2 regions of the Zhongshania guokunii genome follow, and region 2 is predicted to be linked to the other one. Evidence: predicted binding sites of a transcription regulator. Region 2 holds the regulator's gene; the other holds the start of a gene.
What was found. The regulator PhoB, encoded in region 2, activates phosphate uptake and scavenging genes when phosphate is short. The targets are predictions, from matches to a motif close to TGTCATAAANNTGTAACA.
Positions count from the first base shown of each region.

Region 1 (8,517 bases), on a different contig from region 2:
GGGAGATGGGAGACGCTTAAATGCGCGCCGGATGTCTGACGTCGGACGCCAGTCCACGGAAGGTATAATACTCAACGGGATGCGGAAAATACAAAATCCACGCGTCCCATATATTAGCGCTTTCCGTCTCCCGTCAAGCGTCTCCAGCGTTGTCAGACTTCAGACGCCTGACGTCCGACGTCGTCCCCCAAATACCGTTTCCGCCTTGCCGCTTTCATTTTCGTAATATCCACCAACACCAAGCCATCAATACAATCAGCAAAGTCGGGATCAACATTAAACGCTGCAAAGCTTACGCCGCCGGGTTCGCACAGCTCCGTGTATTGTTTAAACAAGGTGGGTACCGAGCACGACAGGTCTGCGAGCTCTTGTTTTAGCTGCGTAAACTCTTCGCGGTAATCCTCGCCGGTAAAATTGATATTCGCGGTCTCTGGACGGTAGGGGCTTTTAGCATTGGCCCATACCTGCGTTGTGGGAAAGTGGGTTTGATAAAAGGGTATCAACAGGTCTTTCGCCGCGCGGGGCAAACTGTCGCTTAAGCTCACCGGCCCAAACAAATAGCGCACTTCTGGGTAGCGCTGCAAATAGGTGCCCAGCCCCTGCCATAAATAGTCTAGGCCGTTACGGCCCCAGTAGCGCGGCTGCACAAAGCTGCGACCAAGCTCGGCGCCATGTTCAAAATACTCTTCGGCGTAGGGAATCTGATAATCGAATAAGGATTCGCTGTACAAAGTTTGGCCATCATCAAGACTGGCAATGCGCTTTAGCCGGTAGGCACCCACTAGCTCTAATTGGTTTTCGTCCCAGAGCACAATGTGGTCGTAGTAGGCATCGAAGCCATCAACGTCGCGGCGGCGACCGGTGCCTTCGCCAACAGCGCGAAAACTCACTTCGCGCAGGCGGCCAATTTCGCGCATCACGGTGCAGTCGCCGCTGTATTGATAGCAGTAAATTTCCATACCGTCGCGGGTGCTGCCTAAATGGTCGCAGCGGCGAATCGCAGTGCGCAGCTCCTGTCGGTCTTCTGGGTGAGCCACCGCCTGCGCCACTGGCATAAAGCAGGGTTCGCCACCGCGCTTACGCCGACCGAGCTTATACAAATGTTTCTTGAATAAGCGTGCCTTAGCTGGCGCGGTCACGGGTAAATTTTGATATACCTCATACTCAACTGCCGAGCCAATAGTAACTCGCACCGTGCGGTTATTTTGTTTGAACATTTCGCGAATCAACCACAGGGTCGACAAGGGCTTGGCCAGCAGCGAAAGCGCATAGAAAAACACCGAATTACGGGCGTTAATATGCACAGGTAAAATGGGGGCTTTTGCCTTAGCGGCAAACTTAATAAAACCATTGCGCCAGCGGCCGTCGCGCACTCCTGAGGGGCTAAACCGAGAGACCTCGCCAGCGGGGAAAATAATCACTGCGCCTTCGTCATTTAAATGGCCGTGAATAGCCTGCAAGTTTTCTTTGCGGTTACGCTTGCCACTCATATTATCAACCGGCAGTAATAAGCTGCGCAGTGGTTTTATGGCATAAAGCAATTCATTGGCAACCACCTTTACGTCTGAGCGCACTTCAGACACCAATTTCAAGAGCGCTAATCCATCTAAACTGCCAATAGGATGATTGGAGATAATCACCACACGGCCAGTCACCGGAATGCGCTCTTTATCTAGTGCGCTTACCGCGTAACCAAAATCAAAAAATTCTAAACCCTTTTCAACAAAGTCGAGCCCCTGCAGGTAGGGGTAGTCGCGCTCAAACTGTTTAAATTCGGCCTCGTGAAATAGGTATTTAAGCAAGGCCGCTAAGGTTTTTTTAATGCGCGGGCTACCCTTAGATATCCGGGGAAACTGCTCATCAATGACTGAATCAACCGATATCATATTATTAACTCCTATTGATTAACCGACGCGACGCATAGGCAGAACATCGGCGGTTGCCCGGCCGCCATTGCCGGTCATGCTCTGCAGCAGGGTTTGATGTTCTGTCCACTGCAGTAACTCCAAAGTGCCATCATAGGTCTCACCTAGCAGGGTGCAGTTTTCGATCCAGTCGCCGTCATTGCAGTACAGCAAACCCTTCACTTTCTTAAGCGCCGGCTGATGAATATGGCCACACACCACTCCGTCTAGTCCGCGCCGAGAGGCTTCCCGAATAGCTGCTTCTTCAAACACGCTAATCACTTGGCGGGCGTTGGGAATGCGCTGTTTTATATAGGTAGCCAAAGACCAGTAATTGCGCCCAAAGCGGCGACGTCCAAAATTGGCCCAGCGATTGAGAAACAGCAGTAAATCGTAGGCGGCATCGCCAACTAGATCTTCCCACTTACTTAAACGCATGTGCTCGTCGAGGCAGTCGCCGTGAAACATCAGCAATCGCTTACCGGCAACCGTGGTATGAATAGCTTCGCGTTTAATTTCGATGGGACCGAGAATATGGCCAACATAGTCCCGCAGGGGCTCGTCGTGATTGCCAGGGATGTACACAACTCGAGTGCCCGTGCTGGCTTTTTTGAATAAGCTGCGAACCACCTCATAGTGACTTTTTGGCCAGTACAAGCTGCGCTTTAGTGCCCAAAGATCGACAACATCGCCAACCAAGTACAAGGTTTCGCACTCTGTTTTGGCTAAAAAATCGAGAAGATAGTCCGCTCGGCAATCTTTAAAGCCGAGGTGAATATCAGATAACCAAACAGTTTTATAACGCTGTCTTAGCTCCACCCGTATACATCCTCTTTGCCTATTTAGGGCAAGACTAGGGCTTTACTGTGACAATAGCGGGACTAAAAAAGGACAGTTTTATGACAGAAAGCTCGAGTCACACTGAACTCAAACATTCGTAATAGAGGAGTAATCGTGAGATAGAGGCGATTTACGTTTTCATCACCTGAGGGTAATGCGCCGCGAGTACTTCTTCCAACTTTTTCTCAGTTAGCGGTTTACTTGAAAAGGCTTTAACCTCTACTTTACTCTCTGCCAACAATGCATCGTCGGGGTTTAATGATGTAGTCAGCATTACCACTACCACACCAGCTTGCTGCGCTGTAGATAGAGCGGCGTATTTTTCCAAAAACTGCCAGCCATTCATCACAGGCATATTAATATCTAAAAAAACCAACTCTGGCTTGGGGTAGTAGCCATCCACTTCGGTGGTTAAATAATCTAGAGCCAAACGGCCATTGGTGACGTCTACAACACTCTCGGCGCAGCCGTATTTCTCAATCACTAAGCGATGAATGTAATTTGTTGCCTTACAGTCATCTATAAGCAACACCCGTTTAAGCTTGTTCATTGCAATTTTCCCTGAGCGTAAAATAGAACACAGTGCCCACATTAGGCTCTGATTCTACCCAAATTTCTCCACCGTGTAACTCCACCACTTTTTTACAGTGGGCCAAGCCAATACCACTACCTTCAAATTCATCACGGCCATGCAGACGCTGAAAAATCATAAATATGTGCTGAAAGTGCTCTGCTTCTATGCCAATACCATTATCGCTAACACTGAACTGCCAAGCCTCTGCGCTATGTTCGGCGGTAATGGTTATTACCGGCGGCACACCCTCTCGACTAAATTTGAGACCATTGCTAATCAAGTTTTGAAACAATAAGCGCAATTCCGTTTTCTTGCCTACAATCGTCGGCAAATTATGGTACTCAATGCGCCCCCCTACGTCGTCAATCCGCAACCCCAAATCCACACAGACCGCCGCCACTAATTCTTGGCAATCTACTTCACTCACTGCCGACTCACCACCTAAGCGGCCGTAGTCCAGCAAACCGCGAATCAACTCGGTCATCCGCGCGGTGGATTCATTGATAAAACCTAGAAAGGTCAACCCCTGTTCATCCATCTTGTCGCGGTAGTTCTCTTCAAACAACTCAACGAGGCTTTGCACCGTGCACAGCGGTTCCTGTAAATCGTGCGACGCAATATAAGTAAACTGCTCCAGCTCCTTATAGGCAGCAGACAATTTTTGGTTATTCATCCGCAGTTCAAACTCAGCTGCTTTGCGTTCATTCACCTCGGCGGCCAATAATTTTTGTTTCTGTGATAGTTCTCCCAACAAGTTATCAAAAGCGCGTGCCAATTCGCCCAACTCTCCGCCGTCGTGAATCGGTAAATCTCCGCTCTCAGTTGCCAAACCATTATTATTAAGGGTATTACGCATGGCAACAATCGGTCCCGCGACGCGACGCGACACGTAGATTGCAAGAACCCCAGACATCAATAAGACAAAAATCAAAAACAGGTAAATCTTACTCAATACTTGACTTTTTATCGCCAAGGCTTCTTCAAAATCATGACTAGTAGCAACTATTATGCGATCGGCATTGTTTTCTGGATTGTAGGCAATACTGCGCATGGAATAGATAAATTCATGATCTTTAGAGCGCCCTTTGCCGTTTAGCACTTCAAGCTGAGGGCTAGCTATTAAACGCTGCGCAGCGGGGAAATCATCTAGCACATTGCTGCTACGCCCATATTCGAATGCGAAGCTGCGCTCTGGATTGGGGTGGAGTAAATAGTCACCAGCGCCATTGGTGATCACAAATTGATGTTCATCTCCAGATAAGGACTTTAGCGCATCAAACGTGTCCTGAAGATTGTGGTTAATAATAACTATGCCGAACAAGTCGCCTTCATCGCTATAGATTGGCATAGCTGCGCGAATAACCGGTTGCAAAGGCAGTACAATCTCGCCAAATTCGCGATTTAACTCGATATCAGACAAGTACACGCTGCCACGACTTAAACCAATAGTTTCAATAAAATAGCGGGTCTGACTTTTGTCCTGTAACTCGGGCTGAGCAACAGTGCGAATACTGCCATTGGGACCAAAGCGGTCCACCCGAACCTGCTCAAGTCCGTTGGCACGAATGAAACGAATTTGTAATTTGGGCTTAGCTTTGAGCATCTCGGTAAATATAACTCCCAGCCGCGACACCCACTCCTGAAAAGTCGATCCGTCGCGAGGGTCTATACCTCCATTTCTTTCTGCTCGAATCAGGCCTTGTATAGGCGGGGTGCCCGCAATAAACCGCAAATCTCTAACCAGCTCCAACATATTGGCGCGAAACTGCACCGCCTGTAACTCAGACTCATTAATTAGATTCTGTTCAGTAGCATCGAGCAATTGCTGATCTAATTGGCTCATAATAATGGAGATAATTACCGCATTACTGAGCACAATAAGCGCAACCAGTGGAAACAGGATGCGCCGTGTGATGCTTTTTCGTTTGCCAAGTATCGGCATATGCTCGGAAGCAGGCATATAAAAGCTCGTAATGTAAGATTACCTAACGAGGTAATTGATGGCGGGGCAGAATAATAATTACTCAACAATCCCATTGCTTTACTATAGGCAATATGAACGTCGATAGCTATTACTCACAAGCTAAATTAAATAGGTAGTTATCGCTATAAAAGCGAAATAAATACCCCGACAACCAATCCCAATCGCTGGGGCACAGCTACTAAAAGTGGTAAGCCAATGTCCCCCGATAAGTACGAGGCTCCATTGGGTGCGAGTGGCGGTCAAGCTGGGGCTCAATACCGGCGTTGCGCTCGGATAAAGTCCGTGAGGCATAGTAATAAGTGATATCGTCATCACGTTCATCCAAGGCATTAATGACCTCAAGCCCCAGCGATATACCACTTTTAAAGCGATAGCCAATATTGGCATTAACACTCTTCGAGGCCGCCGATTCAACATCACCGCCTTCGGTAAGCTTGCGAGGGCCGAAATAGCGCAGTCTAAGCCCCCCGTACACGCCGTTATCTAAATCGATACTCGCGCCCATAGCAAAGACCTGTTCAACGCTGTCGGGCACATATTTGCCCAATACCTGCCCCTCGTCGACCTGCAGTTGCTTAAACTCGGTTTCCGACGAGGCAACATCCATATCCAATACAAACCAGTCCACCGGCTGATAAAATACGCTCACCTCAAGGCCTTGGCGACGGCTGGCATCCCGAGGTTCGGTTGTCGACTCATCGCCAACAAACACCAACTCTGAATCTAAATCTAAACGAAACGCCACCACCGACAGCTGAATATCATTGGCCAGCAAGCTGCGCATCCCCAATTCATAGCCGACCGACGAAGATATCAGCGGCACTGCACTTTCCCTTCTCACTACACCCCGCGCATCATTGCTGTGAAAGCCCTCGCCATAATTAATGAAGAACTCCGTGGTCGCGAATGGGCCAAAGCGCAGTGATAATTTGGGCGACAACAAGGCCTCGCGGTCGCTGCCACCCGCCGTCGCGTCAAGCTTATCGGCTACCGCCACATCAATGGTTTGGTAGCGCAAACCCGCGATTGAGGCAAACCACGCCGTCCATTGGCTGTGTACGCTGCTGTATACACCGAGCGCCTGCTCTTCCACCGCCGCGCTGGCAAACAGATCGTATATTAGGCCTCGCTGGCTAAAGCCCACACCCACGTCGTTAATATCGTCCAGTCGCCATTCACCGCCGTAGCGCAATTCATGTACCGCGCTTAGGGCCTGCGTAAAATCTAGCTGGCCGCCGAGAGTCAGGCGATTATCGAATTGGGTAAATTGGTCACCGCGCACCTCGGGGTCGTCACTGTTATCGCGGGAGTAATAACTCGCGTTAGAGCTTAAACGCAGCGCATAATCCACCACGTAAAATTGACTTTGCAGATTCAGACCATCGTTCAATACCGACCAAATTTCAGCCGACAGGCTATAGCGGTGGGTGTCGCCACCCGTGCTGTCATCTAGGGAACCATAGCGATCCACGCTGCCCTCAGCCACTAGGCGCTGGGGAATCTGATCTGTCGAGGTCCAATCCGCTTCATAGGCCATGGCCGTCAGCGAATAACCTTGCTTGCGATCACCACCGCTGTATTTCAATACACCATTGGCTTTATCAAAGCCCTCTGGCAGCTGCCATGGGCCGTCGTTTTGCTGAGACTCAAAAGCATAAACCAGCTGGCCATCTGCCGCCGCCACTCCGCCAAAGGCCAAGAGACGCGCATAATCGTTTTCGCCCGCGGTAAGTTTCACGGTCTGATTTGCCATAGCCCGCGCATAAGATGTTCGCGCTGTACCCGCCGAGGAAAAATCCCCCGCCTCGGCATAATAGGGACCTTTGCGATAAACAATGCGGTCGACCAATTCGGGAATTAAAAAATTAAGATCGGTATAACCTTGGCCATGACCGTGACTCACCATATTGATGGGCATGCCGTCGACATAATTAGCAAAGTCGCTGCCGTGATCCAAATTAAAGCCCCGCAAAAAATATTGATTCGCCTTGCCGTCACCGCTGTGCTGGGTCACCACCATACCCGGTATGGTTTCTAATAACTCGGCGGGACGCAGCGCTGGGCGGTGCGCAATTTGCGCTGCCAGAACCGTACCTACCGAAGCAGCCTCAGCGTCGGCTAGCCCCCTATTGGCGAGCGAGCTACCTGTAACCTGCACTTCTTCAAGCTGACCAGCGCTGCGCTCGCTCACACCACTCAAGCCAGCCGCGTATGCTGGACATGCAAAGACAAAACAACTTATTACTAGCGGATTAAATATCGAATTTTTCAAAGGAATCGCCTCTTGATTGCAACAATCTCAATGGCGGCGGGAAATTAACGAGGAAATAGCAGAAGCCACAGAAATGACTCTGATTATACTCGCCTGATTGCACACCCCGACCATCAGGTAAATGCATATCAGGCAGGTCTACTGGCTCACGACTTCATTCTACGCGTTTAAGAAAACGCCAGAAAATGCGCTAATCGCCTTCCCAAGTTCAGTGACAACACCTTACTCAGTGGCCGTGATTAGCACTCATCGCATACAGTTGCGGGGACAGCTTCAATTAATCTCGCAAAACCGAAAGTCAATTTTACGCACTGAATTCCCTATTAATCGCTACGGTGAAAATATCACCTTGGAACCTAAAAATGCGCAGCGACTTTAACCTAAGTAATATTTAAATTCATCAAAAAAAACTATTTAAAAAAGTTACTTTAAACCGCCAAAAATAAATGAAACAATATGGTATCGAAACCCAAAAACCGAATTAAATGCCTGTAAATAAAAACTATTTTTACCTAAAAAGCACAACACGCAACAATCCAACCGCTCTCAAAACAAAAACTAAAGACGACACAAATCCCTCCAACAATATGGAGCCATTCAAGTACAAATCTATTAAAAAATTAATTTATTTACGCGCCATCAACAAACTTAATCCCTCAATGCTAATCAGTTACATCAATCCTTTTACTTCAATCACTTCTACGCAATGGACACCCGCATGACGAATTTAGAAAACCTGCCCAACAATTGCGGCTTACTTATCTGTGGTCACGGCAGCCGCGCCAAAATCGCTGAGCAGGAATTTAGCCTACTCGCTAAAAACCTGCGCCAGCGCTACCCCAAACTCAAAATCGAATACGGCTTTTTAGAGTATTCCGCGCCCAATATTCACATGGCCCTCGACGCGCTTCGCGAGCAAGGTGTAAAAACCATTTACGCCGTT
Region 1 is NZ_JBFRYA010000003.1:159,083-167,599, reverse strand. Features, by position in the region: gene olsF (bifunctional ornithine lipid synthase OlsF) at 153-1,886, opposite strand; gene AB4876_RS04890 (UDP-2,3-diacylglucosamine diphosphatase) at 1,905-2,723, opposite strand; gene AB4876_RS04885 (response regulator) at 2,875-3,294, opposite strand; gene AB4876_RS04880 (sensor histidine kinase) at 3,281-5,278, opposite strand; gene AB4876_RS04875 (TonB-dependent receptor) at 5,481-7,493, opposite strand; cobalamin riboswitch at 7,690-7,949, opposite strand; gene AB4876_RS04870 (sirohydrochlorin chelatase) at 8,293-8,517, shown strand, end outside.
Region 1: a site for PhoB is predicted at 2,792-2,809, ahead of AB4876_RS04890 (UDP-2,3-diacylglucosamine diphosphatase). Genes of this name have one in related genera too.

Region 2 (8,517 bases):
TCAGAAAGCCCTTGCGGCGGTGTTCCGTAACTAATGCGGCGCTGCCACCATTGGGCACCGCAAATTGCCGAACTGGCTGCAAGCGATAACCAGACTCGCGCGAGGCGTCGCGAACCACAAACCACTGCCCCACTTCACCGTGATCGCTGGCAGTCAGCAAGGAGATGCCGCCCAGCAGGAATCGCGCCTCGCTAAGCTTGCCGCTGTCAAATAAATAGCCGCGGTCTGCTACGTTAACCCGACGCAAATCGATAAGACGGTAACCACCGTCATTACTTAGTACATACAGCCATTGCTGCCCAGGACCGATCAACACACGGTCAGCAGCAATATCCAAAACGGGCAAGTCCACCGGTTCTTCAATCAGGGTGACTTCTTCACTGAGAAAATCTTCTTCTTTAACCCAGCGGCGACCGATTAATTTGCCATTGCTTATTGCCACCAAAAGCAATTCATCATCGCTGTCGCTAATGGCTATTTGATCTATTGCCCCCTCTTCACTCAGCAGTAAAGTCTCTTTCTCATAGGGGTAACGCAAAATTGGAGTAATAAGACGCTTATCACCGGGATAGCTGGTGCGGTAATCGTGCTTAGCGATCAGTACTCGGCCATCATTTAGGCCAAGCGCAAAAATGCGACTAACTTCGGAGTCGAGTGAAAAGCTGCTAATTGCCGCATTGTTTAAGGGCAGCTCTTCACTCAATAGTAATTTGCCGTCGCTCACTTGGAAAAAATCAGCCCGCCCAGAACGGTCAAGACGAAAACCTACTTCGGCTTGCTCCTCCATCGCTAAGTAGAGGCTGGAAGTCTCGCTGGTTGCCGCATACTGATTGGTTTCTTTAAGGGAAGCCGACTCAAACAGCGGCATAATTTCATACAGCAGGTAGAAAAATATCAGCAGAATGGCAAACAGGACCCCAATTCCACCGGTAGTGATGGTGGCTGTTGCAAGACCATCTTTAACTTGCCGCCATTTGCGGTAGGCGGAAGCGGTAGCTCGTACCTCAGACTGACTCATTTTACTCGCTCTCTAAAAACCAGCACACACAGTATGACAGTTTTGTTACAGTATTATGACACTCGGCATTACCGCAAAAAAAATGCCGCAAATCAGCTCTGCGGCATTCTTACAAGCATTACACCTAGACTGATTTACAGCTCTAATTTACTGCTTATTTTGTCAACAACGCTGGCCGGCAGTGGAATGTAGCCATCTTTAACTACGACTTCCTGGCCTTGCTTTGACAGAATCAGCTTCACAAACTCGCGTTCCAATGGTGCCAGCGGCTTATTTGGTGCTTTGTTTACGTAAACGTAGAGGAAGCGCGACAGCGGGTAGCTACCTTTAGTCGCATTTTCGGCATTGGCCTCAACAAAGGCACTTTTCTCGTCTTTTGCCAATGGCACTGCGCGCACGCTTGACGTTTTATAACCAATACCAGAGTAGCCGATACCGTTAATAGAGGTAGAAACCGACTGCACTACCGACGCTGAACCAGGCTGTTCATTAACGCCATTTTTGAAATCGCCTTTACACAGGGCTTCTTCTTTAAAGTAACCGTAAGTTCCGGAAACCGAGTTGCGGCCAAACATTTGAATATCCCGTGCCGCCCAAGCATTACTCATGCCCAAACCACCCCATGTATCTACATTTGCAGCGTGACCACACTTATGGGTGCTAGAAAACACCGCATCAACCTGTGCCATTGTCATACCTGAAATTGGGTTGTCTTTGTGCACAAAAACCGCCAAAGCATCAATCGCTACCGGGATTGCAGTTGGCTTATAGCCATATTTAGACTCAAAAGACTCAAGCTCTTTGTCTTTCATCTTACGGCTCATTGGACCGATATTAGATGTGCCTTCGGTCAATGCTGGTGGCGCAGTAGACGATCCAGCAGCCTGAATCTGGATATTGATATTCGGGTAGATACGCTTAAAATCCTCGCCCCACAAAGTCATCAGGTTAGCGAGTGTATCGGAGCCAACGCTAGATAAATTACCCGATACGCCAGATGCCTTGGTGTAGTCTGGCAGTTTGCTATCTACGCTCGTATCGGCAACCGCGCCCATTGACGACAAAGCCACAACCGTACTTGCTACTAAATATTTGATCTTCAATTCGATACTCCCAAAGCCATTAAGCTGTTACAACGATGCCACTTTATAGACGAATTATGACAACTTTGTGACAACAGCCCCAAATATCCTTTACCGCCAGCTTAAGCCACTTTTACTGCTGCAGATTTGGGAAAGACACAGCTAAAAACACTGCCGGTATTAGGCACACTACGGATACGCAATTCGGCTCGATGGCGAATAAGAACATGCTTAACAATGGCCAGACCCAGCCCAGTGCCGCCCGTATCAAGGGAGCGGCTTTGATCTACGCGGTAAAACCGCTCTGTTAAACGAGGGATATACTGGGGTTCAATGCCTATTCCGGTGTCTTCAACTTCAAAATAGGCATGGTAGTCATCTTGATACCAGCGCAAAATTATCTTGTCATTTTCACTGGTATAGCGCGCAGCATTGACCGCCAAATTAGAAAAAGCGCTGCGCAATTCATTGGCATTGCCATTTATTGCAATATTATCGTCACATTCAATCACAATATTCCGCGAGCCACTCGCTGCGGTCTCACTCTCTTCGCGAATCATTTCCATTAATGGCCGCAAGCGAATAACACTTTCATCAGCCAATTTTGGCACCGACTCTAAGCGCGACAGCAACATAAGGTCTTGGATTAATAAATTCATCCGCCGCGACTGTTGCAGCATTTGATTTACCGCCCTATCCCAGCGCGGATTTTCGCCACCGTGCTCAGAAAAAGTCTCTAGATAACCGTTAATCACAGTGAGTGGCGTGCGTAACTCATGGGAGACATTGGCAACAAAATCTTTACGCATTTGCTCTAAACGGTGGGTTCGAGTCACATCACGAGCAAACAATAGACGATTGCGCTTGCCAAAAAAACTGACACTAATACTGAGGTTGATCATGCCATTTACGGGGGAATTCATCTCCAGTGGCGCCTGATAGCGCTCTGCCTCAAAGTACCGTAAAAAGGCGGGACTGCGCAGCAGATTAACCAGCTGCCGGCCGGCATCTCCCTCTTGCCTTAGCCCAAGTAAATCGTGGGCGGAAGAGTTGCACCACTCGATATTGCCCTGGGGGTCGAGCATCACCACCGCGTCGGACATTGACGCAAATGAAGAGTGTAAATAATCAATCATTGCCTGCAGGCGATCACTGTCTTGACTAGAGTCTCGCTGCATTTGGTATATCACATCAAAAACTTGGCCCCACATCCCTATTGCCTCCGGCGGCTCTTCGCCGGTGCCGCTGTACAACCAATCCGACAGACGCTGCAATTGCTGCAATACACGGCCACAGATCAATATTGCGAGCACCAGCAGGGGCAATACCCCCAAGTCAAAAACAACGCAGGCCCCGGCCATTGCAAGCAATGGCACACTAAGCCGTAATAATTCTGTCTTCCAGCTGTAATACCGCATCATTTCGCGCTATGCGCAAACACCCGTGGTGGAAAAACGGTAGCCCGTTCCCCGAACTGTTTGAATTAAGAGGCCGCAGTCGCGAAGTTCGGTCTGCAGCGCCTTGCGAAGCCGCCGAATATGCACATCAACTGTGCGTTCTTCGACATAGACATTGGTTCCCCAAACTTGATCTAAAAGCTGGCCGCGACTATACGCCCGCTCTTGGTGGGTCATAAAGAACTTTAGTAATTTAAACTCGGTAGGCCCCATCTCTAATGGCGTGGCGTCAACAAACACCCGGTGACTGCTAGGGTCTAATTTCAGGCCTGCGACCTCGATGCTCTCCTCCTGCTCACGACTTGTCGAGCGCCGCATTATAGCTTTAATTCGCGCCATTAACTCCCGCGATGAAAACGGTTTGGTAATGTAGTCGTCGGCCCCCACATCCAAGCCCTGCACGCGATTGTCTTCATCGTCTTTGGCGGTCAGCATAATAACTAAAAGGTCGCGGGTCAGCTCATCTCTACGCAGGCGACGCAGTAATTCCAAGCCACTGGTAACCGGCATCATCCAATCTAGCAGCACCAAATCAGGTCGCCGATCCACTATAAGGCCATGTGCGTCCTGCGCATTGCTCGCTTCCAGACACTCATAGCCGGCCAACTCCAGTCCTACCCGTATCATTTCACGGATCGCAGCTTCGTCGTCGACGATCAATATGGTGCTTGCAGTCATCCCTTTAACCTTTTTTTGCGATATTTGTAAGCTGCATTAAAACGATTTTTAGTGACAATTTTATGACACTTCCAATTTTCCCAGCTTAATCAAACACTACCGTCTTATTTCCGTGAACCAAAACACGATCTTCGAGATGATTGCGCAGTGCCCGAGCAAGCACCGATTTTTCGACATCTTTACCAAGACGAACCAAATCGTCTTTGCTGTGCCGATGGGAAACCCGAATTACATCTTGCTCGATGATTGGCCCCTCATCGAGACGTTCGGTGACATAGTGACTGGTGGCGCCGATTAATTTAACACCGCGATCGAAGGCTTTCTGATAAGGGTTTGCACCGATAAATGACGGCAAGAAACTGTGATGGATGTTGATCATTCGCCCTGCGTAAGCCTGGCAAAATTCGGGCTGAATAATTTGCATATAGCGCGCTAATACCACGCAGTCTGCTTGGTATTCTTGGGCCAAGGCCATAATTTTAGCGTGGGCGGGTGCTTTGTTTTGCGGATCAATAGCAACGTATTCAAAGGGGATACCGTGCCATTCCACCATGCTACGCAGGTTTTCGTGATTGGATATAACACAGGGAATATCGCAGTCCAATTCACCACTGTGCCAGCGATGCAATATATCGGCAATACAGTGGGAGGCGTGACTGGCCAAAATAACCACCTTACGCTTAACCGCAGAGTCCACCAGCGCCCAGTGCATACCATACTCCTCGGCAATCGGTGCAAATGCCGCACGGCAGGCCTGCGCACTCACTTTCAGTGATTCGGCGCGAATTTCATTACGCATAAAAAACCAATTGCTCTCGGCATCGGCGTGATAATTTGCCTCGGTGAGCCAACCTCCCTGCTCTGCAACAAACTGACTAACGCGGGCTACTATCCCCACGCGATCTGGGCAGCTAATCACTAAACGATAAGTATGATCCATGTAAAACGCTCAATCCTTCATTAGACTTTATTTAATATACCGCGCAAAGCCTGCGGCAAATCTGCAGGTAAAACCACCGTTTTAGCATTGTCTGAAGAGGCCAAACGCAGCAGCGCTTCGGTGTATTTCTCGCCAAGCAAATAAAGCACAGGCAATTCTTCATTGCCCACCGCCTCAGACACTAGCGAAATAGCGGCGCCACTGGCTTTGGCAAGCACTACTTGGGCTTGCGCATCACGACGCGAGGCCTCTAAACGGCCATCAGCTTCCAAAATGGCCGCCTGTTTTTCACCCTCAGCTTTAGTCACCGCAGCGCGCCGCTGGCGCTCTGCCGCCGCTTGCTCTTCCATGGCCGCCTGCATCGTTGGCGAGGGGTTTATGTCCTGAATTTCTACTGTTTTCAGGGTAATCCCCCAATCGGCAATATCCTCAGATATAGCGGCTTTTAGTTTGGCTTTAATTTGGTCCCGCGACGACAGCGCCGAGTCCAGCGCCATCTCGCCAACAATAGAACGCAGCGCAGTTTGGACTAGGTTTTGAATTGCAAAAGTGTAGTTTTCAACGCCGTAAACCGCTTTTTCTGGTGCCACAATATTAATATAGGCGACCGCATTGGCAATAATCACCGCATTATCTTCGGTAATGACTTCTTGCGAGGGAATATCCAGCACAATGTCTTTGGTGGTCAACTTATAAGCCACCGAATCGATATACGGAATAATAAAATTTAAACCAGGATTTAAAGTAACGTGATACTTACCTAGGCGCTGAACGATATGTTTATAACCCTGCGGGACAGTTTTCACCCCTTTTAACAGGGTGATAACCACCAATATTGCCAATGCAATTACTACTGCCAAGCCATCCATCGCACACTTCCTTATCTTTGAATTTAAATACTTGCCATATGCCTACTTAGGCGCCACCGTGCGGACCGCGCACAATCAGTGTATTGCCTGAAATATCTTCCACACACACGCGATCGCCTACCGAAATTGGCTCCCGGCAAATAAACTGCCACTCGTCACTGCCCAACACCGGTATCGAAAAACGCATAGTACCGTGCTCCACCTCCGGCCCAATACGAATTACCATGCCCTCTTGCCCAATCACCTGCTCCCGCGACATACCAGAAAGCGTGCGGTTTTTCATTTTAGGATGAATAAACTTAAACCACAGCAGTAAATCCGCCACGGATAACGTCAACCAAAACAACAGCTGAACGACTAAACTCATTTCAACTACCGCAAGCACTAATCCGACGGCAATGGCACTGGCACCAAACCAAATCATCACAAAAACAGGGACAAACATCTCACTGGCTACCAGCAGTAGGCCAAAAACCATCCAATGCCAGTACGCTATATTTGAATTCAACCACTCCATTTCCGGGCCCTTTTCTTAATCGCTTGTGTGACAGGCACTTATTTACCCCTGATTTCTCTAAATATTCAAGCACTTAGTAAGGCTATTTATATTTTGCATGGCTGCGTCATCGGCCAGCAAGTAAGACCAATATCAAGTATAATGCCCCTTTATTCGGAATACTGCGTTACCGCCATGTCTTCAGCTATGCAAACACCAAAACTCATCTTCAGCCACCGCCCCTACTGGGCCGAATGTTTCGGCACCGCCTCCTACCTGCCCACCTCGCGGCAAGAGATGGATGCGCTAGGCTGGGATAGCTGTGACATCATCATTGTGACCGGCGACGCCTATGTCGATCACCCCAGCTTTGGCATGGCGGTTATCGGCCGAGTATTAGAAGCACAGGGCTTTCGGGTAGGCATTATTGCACAACCCGACTGGCAATCTGCCGAGCCGTTTAAGGCCTTAGGTAAACCGAACCTATTCTTCGGCGTGGCCTCCGGCAACATGGATTCCATGATAAACCGCTACACTGCTGACCGCCGCCTGCGCCACGACGACGCCTACTCGCCAGACAACGAAGGCGGCAAACGCCCAGACCGCGCAGTGATAGTATATTCTCAGCGCTGCCGCGAAGCCTATAAAGACTGCCCTATTGTAATAGGCTCAATTGAAGCCAGTTTGCGCCGCATCGCCCATTACGACTACTGGAGCGACAAGGTCCGCCGCTCCGTATTACTCGACTCTCGAGCCGACATTTTGCTCTATGGCAATGCCGAACGCGCTATCATTGACGTTGCGCACCGCTTGGGCCGCGGCGACAGCATCGACAGCATCCGCGACCTGCGCGGCACCGCCTATGTCACGCGCGAAGTACCCGACGGCTGGACCGTTATTGACTCGGCCAGCGTTGATCAATTAGGCAAAGTTGACCCCATTACCAGCCCTTATATTGACACCAGCGCCACCGAGAGCTGCAAGAAAAACGAAGAAGCCCCTGAAGCCAGCGCGCCGATTGACGCCGTGCAAACCGTCAGAATCGTCGACCCGCTGCAAGCGCGTAAAGCCGGCACCGACGCCGCCAAAACCGTTATTCGCCTGCCAGCCTACGAAGTCGTTAAAGTAGACCCCGTCAATTACGCTCACGCTGCGCGCGTATTGCACTTAGAAACCAATCCCGGCAATGCTCGAGCCCTTATTCAGCGTCACGGCGACCAAGAAGTGTGGCTTAATCCGCCGCCAATTCCGCTCAGCACAGAAGAGCTAGACTGGGTTTTTGAACTGCCCTACCAGCGCAAGCCGCATCCTATTTACGGCACCGCAAAAATCCCAGCCTACGAGATGATTCGCTTTTCGGTAAACATCATGCGCGGCTGCTTTGGCGGCTGTAGTTTTTGCTCAATCACCGAGCATGAGGGGCGTATTATTCAAAGCCGCTCCCATGAATCGATTGTTAAAGAAGTTGAAAAAATCCGCGACAAAACCCCAGAGTTCACGGGAGTTATATCTGATTTAGGCGGCCCAACTGCCAATATGTGGCGGCTGAATTGCAAGAGCACAGAAATTGAAAGTCGCTGCCGTCGCCTATCCTGCGTGTACCCCAGCATTTGCAAAAGTCTTAACACCGATCAGACGCCATTGATTGATTTATACCGTGATGTGCGAGAGTTAAAAGGCGTTAAAAAGGTATTGATCGCGTCGGGACTGCGCTACGACTTAGCCATTGAAACGCCAGAATATGTGAAAGAGCTAGTAACTCACCACGTAGGTGGCTACTTAAAAATTGCCCCCGAACACTCTGAAGACGGCCCTCTGTCGAAGATGATGAAACCGGGCATGGGCAGCTATGACAAATTCAAAGCGATGTTCGATAAGTATTCAAAGCTCGCTGGTAAAGAGCAGTATTTGATTCCTTACTTTATCGCCGCTCACCCCGGCACCAGCGATAAAGATATGATGAATTTAGCAATGTGG
Region 2 is NZ_JBFRYA010000021.1:16,215-24,731, forward strand. Features, by position in the region: gene AB4876_RS17460 (ABC transporter permease subunit) at 1-1,018, opposite strand, end outside; gene AB4876_RS17465 (PstS family phosphate ABC transporter substrate-binding protein) at 1,153-2,121, opposite strand; gene phoR (phosphate regulon sensor histidine kinase PhoR) at 2,223-3,521, opposite strand; gene phoB (phosphate regulon transcriptional regulator PhoB) at 3,528-4,235, opposite strand; gene purU (formyltetrahydrofolate deformylase) at 4,321-5,175, opposite strand; gene AB4876_RS17485 (SPFH domain-containing protein) at 5,196-6,044, opposite strand; gene AB4876_RS17490 (NfeD family protein) at 6,091-6,561, opposite strand; gene AB4876_RS17495 (YgiQ family radical SAM protein) at 6,736-8,517, shown strand, end outside.